Linked DNA regions of Pseudoduganella albidiflava. The main gene of each other region encodes a partner of the protein of the gene in region 2 in a complex. Links are inferred from orthologs where the notes say so. Each region holds a gene or a part of one and is shown on either strand. Other genes may lie near its edges. The genes, in order: dnaG and EYF70_RS05395.

What was found.
Region 1: the proteins of EYF70_RS05395 (region 2) and dnaG are in contact, whole or in part, in a crystal structure (PDB 2R6A), measured with the Geobacillus stearothermophilus proteins. The link is inferred for Pseudoduganella albidiflava from one-to-one orthologs. Residues at the interface, in WP_033016901.1 of Geobacillus stearothermophilus: Ser13, Glu15, Ala16, Gln18, Glu91, Leu92, Asp94, Ala95, Val96, Pro97, Thr98, Ala99, Ala100, Asn101, Tyr104, Tyr105, Ile108; in WP_049624496.1 of Geobacillus stearothermophilus: Lys456, Leu457, Leu458, Pro459, Ala460, Asn463, Ala464, Leu467, Leu535, Leu536, Ile537, Ala538, Gln544, Glu545, Asp548, Tyr549, His552.

What each region holds. Positions count from the first base shown.
Region 1 is NZ_CP036401.1:621,330-637,352, reverse strand. The notes cover bases 3,832-6,742. They hold dnaG (DNA primase), read right to left. Parts: upstream 6,230-6,742; coding sequence 4,433-6,229; downstream 3,832-4,432. Other genes in these bases: EYF70_RS02755 (GatB/YqeY domain-containing protein), read right to left, coding at 6,350-6,742; rpoD (RNA polymerase sigma factor RpoD), read right to left, coding at 3,832-3,884. Outside these bases: EYF70_RS02780 (hypothetical protein), read left to right, coding at 1-290; EYF70_RS02775 (DeoR family transcriptional regulator), read right to left, coding at 365-1,132; more of rpoD, read right to left, coding at 1,662-3,831; more of EYF70_RS02755, read right to left, coding at 6,743-6,799; rpsU (30S ribosomal protein S21), read right to left, coding at 6,944-7,156; EYF70_RS02745 (BaiN/RdsA family NAD(P)/FAD-dependent oxidoreductase), read right to left, coding at 7,328-8,536; DNA-binding protein YbiB, read right to left, coding at 8,600-9,490; EYF70_RS31470 (hypothetical protein), read left to right, coding at 9,489-9,704; EYF70_RS02735 (3-deoxy-7-phosphoheptulonate synthase), read left to right, coding at 9,824-10,882; nitrite reductase small subunit NirD, read right to left, coding at 10,903-11,313; tRNA (adenosine(37)-N6)-threonylcarbamoyltransferase complex transferase subunit TsaD, read left to right, coding at 11,671-12,702; EYF70_RS30975 (hypothetical protein), read right to left, coding at 12,716-12,886; EYF70_RS02720 (ion transporter), read right to left, coding at 13,016-13,921; EYF70_RS02715 (metal-dependent hydrolase), read right to left, coding at 13,962-15,188; EYF70_RS02710 (DUF427 domain-containing protein), read right to left, coding at 15,189-15,479; EYF70_RS02705 (DsbA family oxidoreductase), read right to left, coding at 15,622-16,023. UniProt on the Escherichia coli protein: RNA polymerase that catalyzes the synthesis of short RNA molecules used as primers for DNA polymerase during DNA replication.
Region 2 is NZ_CP036401.1:1,265,201-1,268,947, reverse strand. The notes cover bases 774-3,747. They hold EYF70_RS05395 (replicative DNA helicase), read right to left. Parts: upstream 2,967-3,747; coding sequence 1,581-2,966; downstream 774-1,580. Other genes in these bases: rplI (50S ribosomal protein L9), read right to left, coding at 3,513-3,747; EYF70_RS05400 (DUF47 domain-containing protein), read right to left, coding at 878-1,504; EYF70_RS05405 (inorganic phosphate transporter), read right to left, coding at 774-852. In the rest of the region: more of EYF70_RS05405, read right to left, coding at 1-773. UniProt on the Escherichia coli protein: The main replicative DNA helicase, it participates in initiation and elongation during chromosome replication. Travels ahead of the DNA replisome, separating dsDNA into templates for DNA synthesis.

The DNA.
Region 1 (16,023 bases), 630 kb from region 2 along the record:
ACGAGCCCAGCGCAACCGCGGCACGCATACCGACTCCCGGCGATACCAAGATCGCTTTCAGCATCAGGGGCCGTGCGGCAAGGGATCTGTTCGATGCGATCGGGCCTGCGCCAAGGGAAATGTCGCGTGGCGAAGAACGCTGCGAGGGAAATCCAAAGATCCGGGTACGCCGTCTGGACACCATTTTTTGCCGCCATTATGCCAAGGATGGCTACTGGTGTACCTTCGGCTTCGACCTGTCGACCGGACTTAGTACCTGGGGAAAGGCAGGCGACGCCGGGTGTGATTGACGTGCCGACCCGGCGCGCAAAGCCGAGGCGTTTTTATTGAACTGGATTGAGTTACCGGGTCGCGCGGCGCCGTCCTACTCCGCAATCAGCAGCTCGATGCCGGCATCCAGCAAGCCATCGCGGTATTGCGCGCTGATGCCGGCATCGGTGATGACGGTGTGCACGCGATCCAGCTGGACGATGCGATGCAGGCTGACGCAGCCGAATTTCGACGCATCGGCAAGCACGATGACCTTCCTGGCGCGCTCCACCATCTTGTGGTTCAGGCTTGCTTCGGCCTCGTGGTGGGTGGTCACGCCGAACTGCAGGTCGAAGCCGTCGACGCCGAGGAACAGCTTGTCGAAACTGTAGGCCTGCAGGCAAGCCTCGGCCTGCAGGCCCTGGATCGACAGCGATTGCTTGCGCAGCAGGCCGCCGGTGAGGATCAGGTCGACACCGGGCGCGTCGGCCAGTTCCCAGGCGATGTTCAGGCCATTCGTCATCACGGTCACGTTGTGGGCCTCGCGCAGGTGGCGCGCCAGCGAGATGGTGGTGGTGCCCGAATCGATGATGATGTTCTCGCCCGGCTTCACCAGGCGCGCAGCCAGGGCGCCGATGCGCTCCTTCTGCTCATGATTGAGGGCGTCCTTCTGCGGCACCGTGTGTTCGGTCGGTGGCGTGCGCGCCAGTGTGGCGCCGCCGTGGCTGCGGCTCGCCAGGCCCTGCGCCTCGAGCGCGCTGAGATCGCTGCGGATGGTCACCGCCGAGACGTTCAACTGCTTCACGAGTTCGTTGACTTGTACCGACCCGTGTTCGGTAAGTGCTTTCAGGATGTTGGCGCGGCGCTGACCGGTTTGTCCCATGGTTGGGCGAATAGTTCTGAACAAAATAGCAGCTTAACAGATCGGAGCTGGGGCGGGACCAGTTGGGAGAACTGAGCCATCGCCCATGGCGGGGCAAGGAAAGGATCTCCTTTCGCTGCCTGGCAAAAACGCTAAGCGGAAATCAGCCTCGCTCCGGGACACAATCCTGATCGCATGACGAACCTTCGGGACGCGTGGGATTGCGGCAGAAGAAAGAAGCAGGTTGCGGTAGTGCCAGGGCAATAGCAAGGGAGACACGGCAGGAAATGGTGGTAGGCCTCCCCGGAGTCGAACCGGGCACCAACGGATTATGAGTCCGCTGCTCTAACCAAGCATGAGCTAGAGGCCCTGAGGTAGTGCGGATGCGCCGTACGAATGCATGGCGCGATGTGACGGAGCCGATGCGGCCTGCCCTGACACGGTTCGTTGAGCAAACATCTACAAAACGAACTCGGCAGAATAGGGCCTGCACCGGCTCCAGTCAAGACTTTGTTAAGTCACCAGTGACCGATCAAACGGGACAAAAAAATCAGTTCCCTTCGAGGAAGCTCTTCAGCTTGTCCGACCGCGATGGATGCCGCAGCTTGCGCAGCGCCTTGGCTTCGATCTGCCGGATGCGTTCGCGCGTCACGTCGAACTGCTTGCCCACTTCTTCCAGCGTGTGGTCGGTCGACATTTCGATACCGAAGCGCATGCGCAGCACTTTCGCTTCACGCGGCGTCAGCGAATCGAGCACATCCTTCACCACGCCGCGCATGGAAGCATGCAAGGCCGCATCCGATGGCGCGAGGGTGTTGTTGTCCTCGATGAAGTCGCCCAGGTGGGAATCGTCGTCGTCGCCGATCGGCGTTTCCATCGAGATCGGTTCCTTGGCGATCTTCATGATCTTGCGGATCTTGTCTTCCGGCATCTCCATCTTGATCGCCAGGGTGGCCGGATCGGGTTCGGCACCGGTTTCCTGCAAGATCTGGCGGCTGATCCGGTTCATCTTGTTGATCGTTTCGATCATGTGCACCGGGATGCGGATCGTGCGCGCCTGGTCGGCGATCGAGCGCGTGATGGCCTGGCGGATCCACCACGTGGCATACGTGGAGAATTTATAACCGCGGCGGTACTCGAACTTGTCCACGGCCTTCATCAGGCCGATATTGCCTTCCTGGATCAGGTCGAGGAATTGCAGGCCGCGGTTCGTGTACTTCTTGGCGATCGAGATTACCAGGCGCAAGTTCGCTTCCGTCATTTCGCGCTTGGCCTTGCGCGCCTTCATTTCGCCGGCCGCCATCTGGCGGTTGATGTTGCGCAGGTCCGGCAGCGGCAGCACGACGCGCGCTTGCAGGTCGATCAGCCGTTGCTGCAGTTCCTTGATCGTGGGAATGTTACGGCCCAGGATCGCGCTGTACGCGTGGCCGGCGGCCACTTCGCTGTCGACCCATTCCAGGTTCGTTTCATTGCCGGGGAAGACCTTGATGAAGTGGGCGCGCGGCATGCCGCACTTGTTCACGGCCACGTCGAGGATCTGCTTCTCGATGTGGCGCACTTCGTCGACCTGGCCGCGCAGCGTGTCGCACAGCTTTTCCACCACCTTGGCCGTGAAGCGGATGCCCAGCAGTTCGTTCGAGATCGCATCCTGCGCCTTCACGTACGACTTCGAGCTGTAGCCTTCCTTCTCGAAAGCCTTGCGCATCTTGTCGAACTGGTTGGCGATTTCATCGAACTTGGCCAGCGCATTGTTCTTCAGCGTTTCCAGCTGCTCGGCCGAGTAGCCGGCCGCCGCGCCCGAAGCGCTGGCCTCTTCTTCTTCCTCTTCTTCCTCTTCTTCTTCCGCTTCCTCGTCGTCCTCGTCGTCGGCCGCGACCGGCGGTGCCGGTGGCGCGGGCGCATCCTCGTTTTCATCGACGAGGCCGTCGACGATCTCGTCGATCTTGATCTCGTCCTGGCGGATGCGGTCGGAGGTAGCGATGATTTCGGCGATCGTGACCGGGCAGGCGGAAATCGCCTGGATCATGTCCTTCAGGCCATCCTCGATGCGTTTCGCGATCTCGATCTCGCCTTCGCGCGTCAGCAGTTCGACGGAACCCATCTCGCGCATGTACATGCGCACCGGGTCGGTCGTGCGGCCGAAGTCGGAGTCGACGGTGGACAGCGCGGCCTCGGCCGCGGCTTCCGCTTCATCATCGCTGGTCACCGTGGCAACGTTATCGGACAGCAGCAGCGTCTCGGCATCGGGCGCGTGTTCGTACACGGCAATGCCCATGTCGTTGAACGTGCCGATGATGCCTTCGATCGCTTCCGGGTCGACGATATTGTCCGGCAGGTGATCGTTGATCTCGGCGTACGTGAGGAAGCCGCGTTCCTTGCCGAACTTGATCAGCGTTTTCAGCTTCTGGCGGCGGCGTTCGAGCTCTTCCTCGGTGGCTTCCGTATCCGACGAGAACGCATCCTTCAGCAGCGCCTTTTCCTTGGCCTTGCGGTCCTTGGCTTTCGCCTTGTCCACGGCTTTCAGTTCGGCGCGCTCGACGGCGTTCAGCGCGGCGACTTCGTCGTTCTCGGGCTGGAACTCCTTTGGCTTGCGACCGCGCCGGCCCGGTACTTTCACGGACGGGAGCACGTAGCCGGACGTGTCGATCGCGGCAAGGGTGGCCGCATCGGTGGTCTGGCTGACCCCTGGCGGTGCCGCGGGCGCGCGCGACTCCACGCCCGCCTCCGTGCTGATTTCGGACTTGTCGGCCGTCTTCGCTGCCTTGGCGGTCACTTTGCTGGGCTTTTCAGCCGCTTTGGTTTCAGGTTTCTTTGCTGGCACAGGCGCTTTCGATGTCACAACGACTTGCTTTACGGGTTAGGACGATGCCGTAATCACCGGAGCCCACGCAGCAACCGCTGCGACACACTGCGGGACTCCCATCCGGCACTGCTACAAAACTTCCTTGCTCATTCCCGGCGACAGTCCTGAAGCTGCCGGCAACCGCTCGATGTTATTGAACGGCCATGTTTGGCAGAAATTCTACTGTATGACTGCGCGCGGGGGCTAGGGGCACGAATGGTGTGAGGGTCCAGGCTGTTTTGCCTGTGCGGCGACAAGAAACTCGCGCCGTCTCAACCAAGTCCGGACCCGGCCTCCAGCACACCGCATTTACCATGCATCCTGCACCGGCCATGAGCCCAACTTACTGAAAACAAACACAAATTTTGAATTGAAGTACCTTGCCAAGGTATTGAAATACTTAGCGTTTTATTATAGCACGCCACCTTTTCAATGCCAGGAGTGCGGCCTTGGCACCGCATCTCCCGGGTGATTCGGGATTATCTGTTACTCAGCGTCGATTGCTCTTCACGCGATAACATGTCCTGCATCGCCTTTAATTCGTGATAACGGGTCCGCAACTCGTCGGTCAGCTTGCCTGACGACAGAATCTGATCAAGTTCAGCTTTCACCGTTTGCTCCTTCAGCTGGCGTATCGTGGCTTTCAGCCACAGCCGCTCGCCTTCGATATCGGGCTCTTCCGCGGCGGCGATTTCACCGATGAGCGCATCGTATTCCGGCCCCTCTTCCTTCATTTGCTGGGCCAGCGCGGCAAAGGTGGCGCTGTCGCCCAATGCCTGCGCCGTTTGCACTAGGTGCACCAGGTATTCGCACTGTTCGGCGCCGAACTGGCGGAACGCTTCCATCGCAGACTCGTCGATCTGCAGCGACAGCGACGGGTGCGTGATGAGGCAGCGAATGATCTTCAATTCCAGCCCCACCGGCTCCTGGCGCTTCGACTTCGGCGGCGCCCGCCGGCTGGCCGCCACCGGCTTGCTCAGCTCGAACAACGCCTCGATTTCGCCAGGCGTGCTCTGCGTCATCGATGCCAGGCCCCGCACGATCTGCAGGCGCAGGGCCGACGGCGCCATGGCCTGCAGCATCGGCTTGGCATCGAATTGCGCGCGGGCGCGGCCTTCCGGTTCGCCCAGGTCATGCTCGCCCGCCGCTTCGCGCAACAGGAACTGCGACAGCGGCATGGCTTCCTGCACCTGCTGCTCGAAGCCTTCGGCGCCGAACTCGCGGATATAGCTGTCCGGGTCGTGTTCCGAGGGCAGGAACAGGAACTTGATGGTCTTGTCGTCCGCCGCGTAGGGCAGGCAGGCTTCCAGCGCGCGCCGCGCCGCCTTGCGGCCGGCCCGGTCGCCATCGAAGCTGAACACCACGTTATCCGTCTGCCGCAGCAGCTTTTGCACATGGATCGGCGTGCACGCGGTGCCCAGCGTGGCGACCGCCTGCGGAAAGCCCATCTGGGCCAGCGCCACCACGTCCATATAGCCTTCGGTCACCAGCACATACCCCGCATCGCGGATCGCCTGGCGTGCCTCGAACAAGCCGTACAGTTCCGAACCCTTTGAAAATAAAGGCGTTTCGGGGGAATTCAAGTACTTTGGCTCGCCCTGTTCCATGATCCGGCCGCCAAAGGCGATCACCTGCCCCTTGGTATTGCGGATCGGGAACATCACGCGTTCGCGGAAACGGTCGTAGCGCTTGATGTGGCGGCCTTCCTCGTCGACCTTGTCGATGACGAGGCCGGCTTCGGCCAGCACCGGCGCATCGTATTGGGGGAACACGGCGCGCAGGTTGTCCCAGCCTTCCGGGGCATAGCCGAGCGCGAAGCGGGCCGCGATCTCGCCCGTCAGGCCGCGGCCCTTCAGGTAGCCGATCGCATTCGGCGCCTTGCGTAGCGCGCCTTTATAGAAATCGGCGGCCAGCGTCATCGCCTCGGACAGCGCCAGGCTCTGCGCCTGCATCTGCGCGCGCTGGGCCGGCGGGATCTTGTCGTCCGCTTCCGGTACCGTCATGCCCACGTTTTGCGCCAAGTCCTTGACGGCATCGACGAAGCCCAGGCCGGAATATTCGATCAGGAAGCCGATCGCGGTGCCGTGCGCCTGGCAGCCGAAGCAGTGGTAGAACTGCTTGGTGGGGCTGACGGTGAAGCTGGGCGATTTTTCGTTGTGGAACGGGCACAGGCCCTGGAAATTGGCGCCGGCCTTTTTCAGTTGCACATAGCGCCCGACCACGTCGACGATGTCGACGCGGTTCAGCAAGTCGGAAATGAAGGATTGTGGAATCACTGTGGCAACCGCGGTTCTTCCATATTGTTACAGATCAGGCTATAACGCCGTGCCTGGCTGGAACTTGATCCAGCTCAACGGCACATGACGTCTGCAAGATGCCAGCAAAAAGCGGCGGGTTCAGGCGCCCGTCAGCGCTTTCTTGACGAGACCGGACACGGCGGTCATGTCGGCACGGCCAGCCAGCTTCGGCTTCAGGATGGCCATCACCTTGCCCATGTCCTGCGGGCCGGCGGCACCGGATTCGGCCACGGCGGCCTTCACTTCGGCGGCCACTTCCTCGTCCGACAGGCCGGCGGGCATGTAGGCGGCCAGCACGGCCAGCTCGGCCTTCTCGATGTCGGCCAGGTCGGCGCGGCCGCCGGCTTCGAACTGCGTGATCGAATCCTTGCGCTGCTTGATCATCTTTTCCACGACGGCCAGCACCTGGGTATCGTTCAGTTCGATCTGCTCATCCACTTCCTTGCGCTTGATGTCCGCCAGGATCAGGCGGATCGTGGCCAGCTTGCCGGCCTCCTTGGCGCGCATCGCGGCTTTCATGTCATCGGAAATCTGGGCTTTCAGGCTCATGGGTGTCCTCGGGCAAATGTCACTGGTAAAAACAGTGCGGTAAAAACGAAAACCCGCTGCGGACGATGCCGGAGCGGGTGATCGCTACGCAAGCGGACCGGAGGCGAAAAGCGCCGTCGACGGCCCGGTCTGCGAAGGCGAGAATTAGTACAGCTTCTTCGGCAGTTGCTGGCTGCGGATGCGCTTGTAGTGACGCTTCACGGCAGCGGCCAGCTTGCGCTTGCGCTCTGCGGTCGGCTTTTCGTAGAACTCGCGTGCGCGCAGTTCGGTCAGCAGACCGGTTTTTTCGATGGTGCGCTTGAAGCGGCGCATGGCAACTTCGAACGGCTCGTTTTCTTTAAGGCGGATAGTGGTCATGTAAAATTCAAACCGTTAGAGGGTTTTTAGGAAGACGGCGATATTATCAGCTTTTGTCCAGACAGACAAGAGGCTTCGTGCCTCCCCCCGTGCCTACTCTCATGCTTGCCAATACACATCCGAACACAACAGAACCCGCACCGTGACAGCGTTGGCGGGTCCGGCATCATATCAGACTGCCAGCCCGGCGGCCATCCCCGAGGCCCAGGCCCACTGGAAGTTGTAGCCTCCCAGCCACCCCGTGACGTCGACGGATTCGCCGATGAAATACAGGCCGGGCACGCGGTTGGCCATCATGGTCTGCTGCGACAGCTCTTTCGTGTCGACACCGCCCCGTGTCACCTCGGCCTTGCGGTAGCCCTCGGAGCCGTTCGGCGTAATGGTCCAGGCGTTGACGGCCTGGCCGAGGCGGCGCAGTTGGGCGTCCTGCATGTCGGCCAGGCGCGCATCGGCCTGGAAGCCATGGGCCTGCAGCAAGCCTTCGGCCAGGCGCGCCGGCAGCCATTGCGCCAGCACGTTGCCCAGGTGCTTCTTGATCGTACCCTTCCCTTCCAGCAGCGTGGCGGCCACGTCGAGTTCCGGCAACAGGTTGATCGTGATCGGCGTGCCGGGTTGCCAGAAACTGGAAATCTGCAGGATCGCCGGGCCGGACAGGCCGCGGTGCGTGAACAGCAGGTCTTCGCGGAAACGTGCCCCCGTGGCCTTGCGGCCCTTCAGCGTACCGGTCTCCACGTCGACTTCCAGCGACACCCCGGCCAGCGGCACGAACGGCTGCCACTGCTGGGCATCGAAGGTGAGCGGCACCAGCGCCGGGCGGGGCTCGACGATCGCCAGCCCGAACTGGCTGGCGATGCGGTAGCCGAAATCGGTGGCGCCGATCTTCGGGATCGACAGGCCGCCGGTGGCGATCACCACGGCACCCGCATCGATCAGGCCGGCACTGGTCTGCACCAGGAAACGCTCGCCTTGCTGTTCCACGCCCTGCACCGTGGCGGGCATGCGCCAGCGCACGTTGCCGGCGTTGCACTCGGCTTTCAGCATGTCGATGATTTGCTCGGCCGAGTCGTCGCAGAACAGCTGGCCCCTGTGCTTCTCGTGGTAAGCGATGCGGTATTTCTTCACCAGCGCGAGGAAATCCTGCGGCGTATAGCGCGACAGCGCACTCTTGGCGAAGTGCGGGTTCTCGGACAGGAAATGGGCCGGCCCCGCACTGATATTGGTAAAATTGCAGCGCCCGCCGCCGGAAATGCGGATCTTCTCGGCCAGCTTCTCGGCATGGTCGACCAGCACGACGCGCTTGCCGCGCTGCCCCGCCGCCGCCGCGCACATCATTCCGGCCGCGCCCGCACCGATTACCACCACGTCAAACTGTTCCGCCATCACGCCCGTCCCGCCAGTCAAACCGGGCATTCTACCGCAATGGGGGAAGGCTGGGCTATTGCCTCAGCCGTGACGGGCACGCACTTCGCGGGCGACGGTGACGATGTGGCCCACCTGCTGGGCGATCGGATCGGGCACCGGGACCTCGCCGCGCAGCACGGCCTGGATCCAGGCGGCGGTGGCGGCGGCGCTCTTGTCTTCAGGCAGCGCGGGCTCGGTGTCGGCGATCATTTGCCGCTCGACGAGCACGGTGCGCTCGCCATCGTGGAACCAGTCGATCTTTTGCGCCTTGTTGGCGTTCGCCACCGTTTCCCCTTCGGTGCCGCGCATGAGGAATGCGTCGCCGCGGGCATGCGGAGCGGCCGTGGTGAAGTACTCGCCCAGCGTTTCCAGGTATTCCGGATGCGTGTACGACACCAGCCGCAGCGCCGGAGCGGCGAACGGCTGCAGGATCTTGACGATCGTGTGCGTGGAATTGCGCACGCCGAGGATGCGCCGCAGTTCCAGCTGATGGGCCAGCCTGGGCGCCAGCGTGTCGATCGTGATGAAGCTGACGTGGCCTTCGGCCAGCGCGCGTTCCGCTTCCGCGACCGTGGTGGCGGCGGCGATGCCCAGCTCGGCCAGCACCTCGGCGGTGGCGATGCGGCCCACGTTATGCGCGACGCCGTGCACCAGCACCGGCACGCCTTCGCGCGCCAGCAGCAGCGCCAGCAGCGCTGTCAGGTTGGCCATCTTGCGCGCACCGTTGTAGGTGGGAATCAGCACCGGCGCATACGGACCGGCGGGCGCCTGCAGCGGCGTGAACGACGCTTCGGCGGCATCCAGGAAGCCGGCCAGCTCGTCCACGGATTCGCCCTTGATGCGCATGGCCAGCAGGATGCCGCCCAGCTCCAGGTCGGACACGCGGCCATGCAGCATGGCGTCATAGAGCGTAAAGGCATCGGCACGGCTCATGCTACGCGCACCCTTCACGCCGCGGCCGATTTCCTTGATGAATGGCGCGGCAATGAAACGGTCCGCCGCGGGTGCCGATGTGGACGCCAGGGTGGATACCGATGTGGACGCCGATGAGGCCGGCGAGGTGGATGGCAAAGTGGAAGAAGATGTGTTTTCGATACTCATGGAAACAGCTTACCGCATTTCGGCTACACTAATCGACTACCCATAAGAAAACCTGAAGCCGACAGTGCATTACCGAAGCATAGTCGCGAGCCATGGCCACGAAGCCTCCAGGAACAGCCCGATACATCGTCCCCAAGCACAGAAACAAGCCATAGAACTGAAGCCATGACTGCCCTCGACCTCGAAAACATCAATGTTACCTCGTTCGCGTCCATGCCCACGCCGGCCGAACTGCACGCGAAGCTGCCCATGACGGACACGGCATTCGCCACCGTCACCAGGGGCCGCGAAGACCTGCGCAACATCCTCGACCGCAAGGACAGGCGCCTGTTCGTGGTGGTCGGGCCCTGCTCGATCCACGATCCGGTGGCCGGCCTGGACTATGCCCGCCGCCTGAAGGCGCTGCAGGAAGAGGTCAAGGACACGATGCTGCTGGTGATGCGCGTGTATTTCGAGAAGCCGCGCACCACCACCGGCTGGAAGGGCTACATCAACGACCCGTTCATGGATGATTCGTTCCGCGTGGATATCGGCATGGAAAAGGCGCGCCAGTTCCTGCTCGACGTGTGCGAGCTGGGCCTGCCCACCGCGACTGAGGCGCTCGATCCCATCTCGCCGCAATACCTGGGCGACCTGATCGCCTGGACCGCGATCGGCGCGCGCACCACCGAATCGCAGACGCACCGCGAGATGTCGTCGGGCCTGTCGACGCCGGTCGGCTTCAAGAACGGCACCGATGGCGACATCAGCATCGCCATCAACGCGATCCTGTCCGCCGCCAACCCGCACGCTTTCCTGGGCATCAATGGCGAAGGCAGCGTTTCCGTCGTGCGCACGCGCGGCAATGCCTACGGCCACGTGGTGCTGCGCGGCGGCGATGGCCGCCCGAACTACGATTCCGTGTCGGTCACGATCGCCGAGCAGGCGCTGGCGAAAGCCAAGCTGCCGGCCAATATCGTGGTCGACTGCTCGCACGCGAACAGCTACAAGAAGCCGGAACTGCAGCCGCTGGTGATGACGGACGTGACCAACCAGATCGTGCACGGCAACCGTTCGCTGGTGGGCGTGATGATCGAATCGAACATCTGCGCCGGCAACCAGAAGATCCCTGCCGATTTGTCCGAACTGAAGTATGGCTGCTCGGTGACGGACGCCTGCATCGACTGGGAAACCACGGTGCAGATGCTGAAGTCGGCCGACGCGGAACTGCGCCGCCGGCCGTAAGCACGCCGGCCGCGCTTCTTCTATGGATAGGTGCTGGCCAATGGCGCCACGCCATACGTGCCGGCCAGCGCCGCTTCCGCGCGGCTGGCCGGCGCGTTCAGCTCCAGCAAATCCAGGTAGATCTTGCCGTCCTCCACCTTGACGCTGTAGCGCCGCGTGCAACCCTGCTCGGGTGCCACCGCGCAGCCCGTCTCCAGTGCGATATTCCAGTGATGCTGCGGGCATGCCACATGCTCGCCCAGCACCATGCCCTGTGACAGCGGGGCGCCCTTGTGCGGGCAACTGTCGAGCAGCGCATAGATGCGATCGTCGGCCGTGCGGAACACCGCCACGCCCGGCAACTCCTGCCATGCCAGGCCGCGCGGCACGTGGTGCGCACTTCCCGGCGCGATATCCTTGACCTTGCAAACCAGTTTCCAGTGTTCGGGCATTGCCTCTCCTTCCACGGCGGGTCGCCGCAACGCTGTAGAAGTAGCAAGAGCGATGCCATCACCATGGCGGCAAAGCTCCCCGCCATGGCCCGCCACCGCACTGCCGCGGTGCGCCCGCGCCCCGCGATCGCCCTCCTCCTGGCCTGCAATGGCTGAGCCCGTGTCATGGTGTCAGGAAGGAGTGACGCCTTGCAAGGCGTCACCGCAACGCGGGCAAGGAGCGGTGCTCCTTGAAATCCCTGCGATGCCACCATGACACGGGCTCAGCCTTGGGGATGCCTTGGCTGAAGTGGCCGCGGCTTTCCGATACAATGGCGGATTGCCCGTCATCTTCAGTCCTCATTGTTAGCCCCTACCATGATCGTTCTCGGCGTCGAATCCTCCTGTGATGAAACCGGCCTGGCCCTGTATGACACCGGCCGCGGCCTGCTTTCGCATGCGCTGCATTCGCAGGTGGCCATGCACGAGGAATATGGCGGCGTGGTGCCGGAACTGGCTTCGCGCGACCATATCCGCCGGGCTATCCCGCTGCTGCAGCAAACGCTCGAAGGGGCGCACATCGCCGCGGCCGATATCGATGCCATCGCCTTTACCCAGGGCCCCGGCCTGGCCGGCGCGCTGCTGGTCGGTTCGTCGATCGCGTGCAGCCTGGGCCTGGCGCTGGACAAGCCGGTGCTCGGCATCCACCACCTGGAAGGCCACCTGCTGTCGCCGCTGCTGGCGTCCGATCCGCCCGAGTTTCCGTTCGTGGCGCTGCTGGTGTCGGGCGGCCACACGCAGCTGATGCGGGTCGATGGCGTGGGCCAGTACGAACTGCTGGGCGAGACGCTGGACGATGCCGCCGGCGAGGCGTTCGACAAGTCGGCCAAGCTGCTGGGGCTGGGCTACCCGGGCGGGCCGGCCATTTCGCGCCTGGCCGAGTTCGGCGATCCGGCCGCATACAAGCTGCCCCGGCCGATGTTGCACTCGAAGGACCTGAACTTCAGTTTTTCAGGGCTGAAGACGGCCGTGCTGACGGTCGTGAAGAATGCCGGCGCCGCCAATGTCTGCGAGCAGGACAAGGCCAATATCGCGCGCGGCTTCGTCGATGCGATCGTCGACGTGCTGGTGGCGAAGTGCGTGGCCGCGCTGAAGCAGACGAGCCTGAAGCGGCTCGTGATCGCCGGCGGCGTGGGCGCGAACAGCCAGCTGCGCGCCGCGCTGAACGCGGCGGCAGCCAGGAAACGCTTCCGTGTGTACTACCCCGAACTGGAGTTCTGCACCGATAACGGCGCGATGATCGCCTTTGCCGGCGCGATGCGGCTGTCGATCAATCCGGGCGCGGCGAAGCGGGAATATGCGTTCAATGTGCGGCCGCGATGGCCGCTGGATGAATTGAAGGTTATCTGACCGCTGGCGTCGTTCAGGCGCCCAGCAGCATTGCCGCCAGCCCCACCAGGGCCAGCAGGCCGCCGGCCGCCACAGCGCCGGTCTTCACCTGTTTCTTGCGTAACTCTTCCATGCGCTCGGTGCGCGGCGGCTTGGCCTGCTCGCGTGGAGCCGACTTCGCGGCGGTCGAAACTGATTCGTTCATGGTGCGCTCCTGGCGAAATATGTCTAGACGAGACAATGTAGCAGCAAATGGCGTGCCATGGCCACGAATTTGAAACGGTCGTGGTTGGATTGACAATGGCCGGGCGTGCCGCCCGGCACCTTGCGAGGGTCAGCGCGGTTCTTGCGGCAGCGCCTCGCCGCAGCTCTTGCAGAAACTCGCGTCGGCCTCGTGGCCGGAAGCCAGGCAGCGCGTGCAGACGCGCGCCGAAACGGGGCGCAAGCCGCGCTGGTGCGTGATTTCGGAACTGATGATGCCGGTCGGTACCGCCAGGATGCCCCAGCCCAGCAGCATCATGCACGAGGCGATGGCGCGGCCCAGATCCGTCTTCGGCACCAGGTCGCCGAAGCCGACCGTCGTCACGGTCGAGATGGCCCAATAAACCGCCGTGGGAATACTGGTGAAGCCGTGCCGCGGTCCCTCGACCACGTACATCACCGTGCCCAGCAGGAACACGATCATGAACACGACGGAGAGAAAAATCAGGATCTTGCGCCGGCTGGCCAGCAGGGCATTGCCCAGCATGCCGTATTCCTGGATATACAGCGTAAGCTTCAAGATCCGGAAGATGCGCAGCAGCCGCAGGATCCGCACGTCCAGCAGCACATGCGAACCGGGCACGAACAGCGATACATAGCTGGGCACCACCGACATCAGGTCGATGATGCCGAAAAAGCTGCGCGCATAGCGGTCCGGCCGCTTCACGCACAGCAGCCGGCCGATGTACTCGACCGTGAACAGCAGCGTGAACAGCCATTCGGCCGCCAGCAGCCATGGCCCGTACGCGCGCGCCACCGGCGCGATCGACGTCAGCACCACGGTGACGACGGACAGCACGATCGCACCGATCAGCACGAGGTCGAAGATCTGGCCCGTGCGCGTATGCGACTCGAAGATGATCTCGTACAACTCTTCGCGCCAGCCGCCCTCCGGCTTGCCGAAATGCTGGTGCGGATCGGCCGAGAGCTCGGGCGGCGCCGGGGCCTTGGTGGGACGCTCGTTCATGGGGGTGTTCATGGGGAACTCACGCGGTGGGCCTGGATGGTCGCGGGGTGGCTCAATGTAGCGCAGCCCCCAGCAGGTCGGCGCGCGGATACGCCCAGCGCGGCACGTTGCCGCACGGTTCGCGGCTGGCCTGGGCAAGGTCCATCGTCGTGAAATTGCCGCGCGGCGTGGCCGAGAAGCGCAGGTCGCTGGCCACTTCCGCATCCACCGCCGGCATGCGCGCAAAGCGCAGCCAGGCGTTCACGTGGCAATCGTTCCTTGCCAGCGTGCGCAGCGTGGCCAGGCTGCCCTGCCAGGCGGAAGCAAAGCTCACCCCGGCCGATTCCGTGTCGCGAGCGGCCGGATCGGCCAACGCGGCCGGGCAATGCGCAAGCACGTCCGGCGCCAGGTTGAGCAGGCCGCGGCGGATGCGGTAGCTGCCCTGCCCGGCATTTTCCTCGATGCTCACGAAGGACCAGCATAGCGGCTGGGCCGGGAAGGCCGTCATCGCCACGTCGAGCACGCGCGATGCCGGATCGGCCCGTTGCAGCGCCGCTTCCACGCGGGCCCGCCCCACCGACGAGGTGCCGCCCTGCACGGCAATGAAGGCCACCGACACCAGCGCCGACAGGGCCAGCGCACGCCGGCTCTGCATGCGCGTGATGCGCAGCGCCGCGATGAAGCCGCCCATCAGCAGCAGGCCGGCCAGCGCGACCGGATCCAGGTAGCCGCGCCAGGTGACGTAGCCCAGGAATGCCGCCAGCCCGGCCAGCGCCACGCCGCGCAGGAAGCGCCGCGGGATGGCCAGCGCCAGCGGCACGCCGAAGGCCACCCAGAACACCGGTTCGACGATGAACACCAGGTCGCCGTAGAACCAGCGCGGATCGAACGGCGCCAGTGGATGGATGCCGTAAGAATTCAGGAAATCCATCGACATGTGCAGCAGGAAGCCGAGCCCGATGGCCAGCCCGAGCCCCAGCCGCGCCTGGCCGCTGTGCCGGAGCAGGCGCCGCGCGTTCGGCCACAGCAGCCACAAGGCGGCGAGCAGCAGCAGCGCCTGGGGTATCGCGTACAGCAGGGTATGGGTATGGCCGCGGTGGTGCAGCAGGTAGCCCAGCGGTGCCGGCAGCAGGTCGGTCAGCACCAGGTCCAGGTCGGGGAAATTGCTGGCCACCGCGCACGCTGTCAGCAGCAGACGGTGGCGGGTGCGCTGCCGCGCCTCGTCGGGCTCGGCAGGCAGCGAGCGTTGCACCAGTTCGCCGATGCCGAGCCCGACGAAGGTGTGGGTGACGTTATCCACTCAGCGGCTGACCTCGACCCCGTGCCAGAACGCGATGCGGCCCTCGATGGCCTTGGCCGCGTCCTTCGCGGCCGGGTAGTACCAGGCGGCGTTGCGGTTCAACTGGCCATCCACTTCCACGTCATAGTAGCTGGCCACGCCCTTCCAGGGGCACAGCGTGGTGTGGCTGCTGTCCTTCAGGTATTCGCGCCTGACGCGCTCGGGCGGGAAATACACGTTCTGCTCGACGATCTCCACCTCGTCGGCGGTGGCCTCGGCGATGACGGCGCCGTTCCAGATGGCTTTCGGCATGGCTGTTCTCCTGATGTCTGTGGTCCGATGATACGGTGCTCGCTGCGCGCACGCTTCCCCACTGTGGATGGCGGGATGAACAACATTTCGTGCCGCGGCAGTGTAGCTCAAAAGACCCGGTGCGGTCACACCGGCATGCGGATCACTTGCCTGCCAGGATTTGCCGCAGCGCACCTTCGAACACCTCGGGCGGCTGGCCGCCGGAAATGAGGTGGCGCTGGTTGATGACGACGGCCGGCACCGAACGCACGCCGGCCTGCTGCCAGTATTGTTCGAGCATGCGCACCTCGTCGGCGAACTGGCCGGATTCCAGCACTTGCCGGGCGGCGGCTCGGTCCAGCCCCACCCGCTCTGCCGCGCCCAGCAGCACCTCGTGGGAGCTGGGGTCTTCGCCGTTCGTGAAGTAGGCTTCGAGCAGGGCGTGCTTGAGTTCCTTCTGGCGCCCCGCTTCCTCGGCCCAGTGCAGCAGCCGGTGGGCGTCGAAGGTGTTGTAGATGCGGCTGCGCTTGTCCATCGCGAACGTGAAGCCGACCGCCGCGCCGCG
Region 2 (3,747 bases):
GTGCGTGGTCGAGACAGGCACGCCCCAGAAGGACGCCATCAGCAGGGTGATCGCGCCGCCGGTTTCGGCGCAGAAGCCGCCCACCGGTTTCAGCTTGGTGATCTTCTGGCCCATCGTCTTGACGATGCGCCAGCCGCCGAACAGCGTGCCGAAGCTGATCATGCCGTAGCAGGACACGATGACCCAGGTAGGCGGCTCGGTCGCATCGGCGGCCACGTGGCCGGAGGCGATCAGCAGCATCCAGATGATGCCCATGGTCTTCTGCGCATCGTTGCCGCCGTGGCCCAGGCTGTAGGCGGCGGCGGATGCCAGCTGCAGGCGGCGGAACCACGTGTCGATGCGGCGCGGCGTGGACTTCACGAACACCCACGACACGATCAGCATGATCAGCGTGCCGAGGAAGAAGCCCAGCAGCGGCGCCACGACGATGAACACCACCGTCTTGATCAGGCCGCTGGCGATCAGCGCGCCGGTACCCGCCTTGGCGACCGCGGCGCCGACCAGGCCGCCGATCAGCGCGTGCGACGACGACGAGGGAATGCCGTAGTACCAGGTGATCACGTTCCACACGATGGCGCCGACCAGCGCGCCGAAGATCACGTGGTGGTCCACCACGTGCGGGTCGATGGTGCCCTTGCCGATCGTCGTCGCCACATGCAGGCCGACGACGAAGATCGCCACGAAGTTGAAGAAGGCGGCCATGGCCACGGCGGTCTGCGGCTTCAGCACGCCGGTCGAGACCACCGTGGCGATCGCGTTCGCGGCATCGTGGAAGCCGTTCATGAAGTCGAAAACCAGCGCCAGGGCGATCAGGAGCCCCAGCGCGTAGATGCTGATTTCTAAGGTCTGCATGTTATTGTTTTACCCGTGCGGACGCTTACGCGTTCTCGACGATGATGCCTTCGATGATGTTGGCCACGTCTTCGCAGCGGTCGGTCACGGTTTCCAGGATCTCGTAGATCGCCTTCATCTTGATCAGGTTGCGCACGTCCGGTTCGTCGCGGAACAGCTTGGACATGGCGGCGCGCATCACGTGGTCGGCGTCCGATTCCAGGCGGTCGATTTCCTCGCAGATGCCGACGATGTCGCGGGCATTGTCCATGTTCGACAGCAGGGCCACCGCTTCCTTGACCTTCTCGCAGCAGGCCAGCACCAGTTCGGCCAGGCGCTTGGCTTCCGGCGTGACGGCGTGCAGGTCGTACAGCGACACGGTCTGGCCGGCGTCTTCCATCATGTCCAGGATGTCGTCCATCTTGGTGATCAGCTTGTGGATATCGTCCCGGTCGATCGGCGTGATGAACGTCTTGTGCAGCAGGTCCACCGTGGTGTAGGTGATCTTGTCGGCCTGTTTCTCGATGCTTTCGATCGCATGCACGCGGTTTTCCAGGTCATCGAAATTGGTCATCAGGCCCAGCATTTCTTTCGCGCCCTTGACGCACAGTTCAGCATGCTGGTTGAACAGGTCAAAGAATTTGCCCTCGGTGGGCATCAGGCGTCCAAACATTTTATTCTCCGTTGGTTGATTCGGGGGTGCTGCCAGGGCCGTTGCTCTATACGGCCCCTCTTGGTGCTGCCGGGTATCAGTCGCCCTGGTAGATCGACAGGTTACCGGTGTAGTTGCCGAACTTGGTGTACATGCCCATCCACGTGAGTCGGATCGCGCCGATCGGGCCGTTACGCTGCTTGCCGATGATGATCTCGGCGGTACCCTTGTCCGGCGAATCGGGGTTGTAGACTTCGTCGCGGTACAGGAAGATGATCACGTCCGCATCCTGTTCGATAGCGCCGGATTCGCGCAGGTCGGACATCACGGGACGTTTGTTGGGTCGTTGTTCCAGCGAGCGGTTCAGCTGCGACAGCGCGATCACCGGGCAATGCAGTTCCTTCGCCAGGCCCTTCAGCGACCGCGAGATTTCCGAGATCTCGGCGGCGCGGTTGTCGCCCGCCTGCGAGCCCGTCATCAGCTGCAGGTAGTCGACGATGATCAGGCCCAGCTTGCCACACTGGCGCGCCAGGCGGCGCGCGCGCGCGCGCATCTCGATCGGGTTCAGCGCCGGCGTCTCGTCGATGTACAGCTGGGCTTCATTCATTTTCTGGATCGCGTGCGTCAGGCGCGGCCAGTCTTCGTCGTTCAGCTTGCCGGTACGCAGGCGATGCTGGTCGAGCTGGCCAACGGAGCCCAGCATACGCATCGCCAGCTGCGCGCCACCCATCTCCATCGAGAAGACGGCGACGGGCAGGCCCGCTTCGATCGCGACGTTTTCACCGATGTTGACGGAAAATGCCGTCTTGCCCATCGATGGGCGGCCGGCCACGATGACCAGGTCGCCGGGCTGCAGGCCGGACGTCATCTTGTCCAGGTCGGCAAAGCCGGTCGGCACGCCGGTGATCTCGCTGCCGCTGTCGCGGCTGTACAGTTCATCGATGCGCTCGACCACCTGGGTCAGCAGCGGCTGCACCGCGGTCCAGCCGGACGAGCCGCGCGCGCCCTGCTCGGCGATCGCGAAGATCTTCGACTCGGCTTCGTCGAGCATCTGCTTGACTTCCTTGCCCTGCGGGCTGAAGGCGTTGCCGGAGATTTCATCGGCCACCGTGATCAGCTGGCGCAGCACGCCGCGGTCGCGCACGATCTCGGCATATCGGCGGATGTTCGCCGCCGATGGCGTGTTTTGCGCCATCGCATTCAGGTATTGCAGGCCGCCCACTTCATCGGCCTTGCCCAGCATCGTCAGCGCTTCGAACACGGTGATCACGTCCGCCGGCTTGCCGGCATTGATCAGGCGGACCATCTGTTCAAAGATGATCCGGTGGTCGTAGCGATAGAAATCCTCCGCGTGCATGAAGTCGGCGATGCGGTCCCATGCGGCGTTATCGCGCAGCAAACCGCCGATCACCGATTGTTCGGCTTCGATGGAATGGGGCGGGATACGGAGGGAATCGACTTGCGGGTCGGATGGGGCATTCATGGCGCGCATTATACCTGCATAAGCAGGCCAAAGTTCATAATGGTTGGCAAGATCGCTGCCCTGCGGGCAGCTTTCGCGACGGCCTTGCAGCGGCCGTGCATCGTCGCTCTACCTGTCTGTTATAGCAGCCAAATGGCGGGCCTGTCGCCCTTCATGCGGCAGCGCGGACGGTGGCGAAAACGACACGGACGATGGTGGAGACAGCGCGAATGTGGTGGAAACAGGGCGAATCCTGGTGGAAACGGCACAGGCTTGCGCGAGGCGCTCCGGGTTCGCTCCGAAACGGTTCGTGGAAACCATTTGCGGTCGCGATTGGCGAATCTGCATGCGCGGTATCGCTGCGTGTTCCGGTGCAGCGCGGCGCATCGCGCGGCCTGTCACAGCATGACGGCTTCCGTGCATGCAATCGAGCCGATAACTGAGCCGATAAGCGGGCCGATAACCGAGCCGATAAGCGGGCCGATAAGCGGGCCGGCAATAAAAAAGCCGGGCGAACCCGGCTTTTTTACATGCACGACTGTCTTACCGAGGAAAAGATCCCGATAATTAAGCAGCTTCGCCCACGACGGCGACGGTCACGTCGACCACCACGTCCGTGTGCAGCGACACCGACACCGGGTGCTCGCCGGTGGTCTTCAGCGGGCCGTTCGGCAGGCGCACGGCGGCTTTCTCGACCGGGAAACCGGCCTTGGTCAGCGCTTCGGCGATGTCGAAGTTGGTGACGGAGCCGAACAGGCGGCCATCGACACCGGCTTTTTGCGCCACGGTCACGGTCATGCCG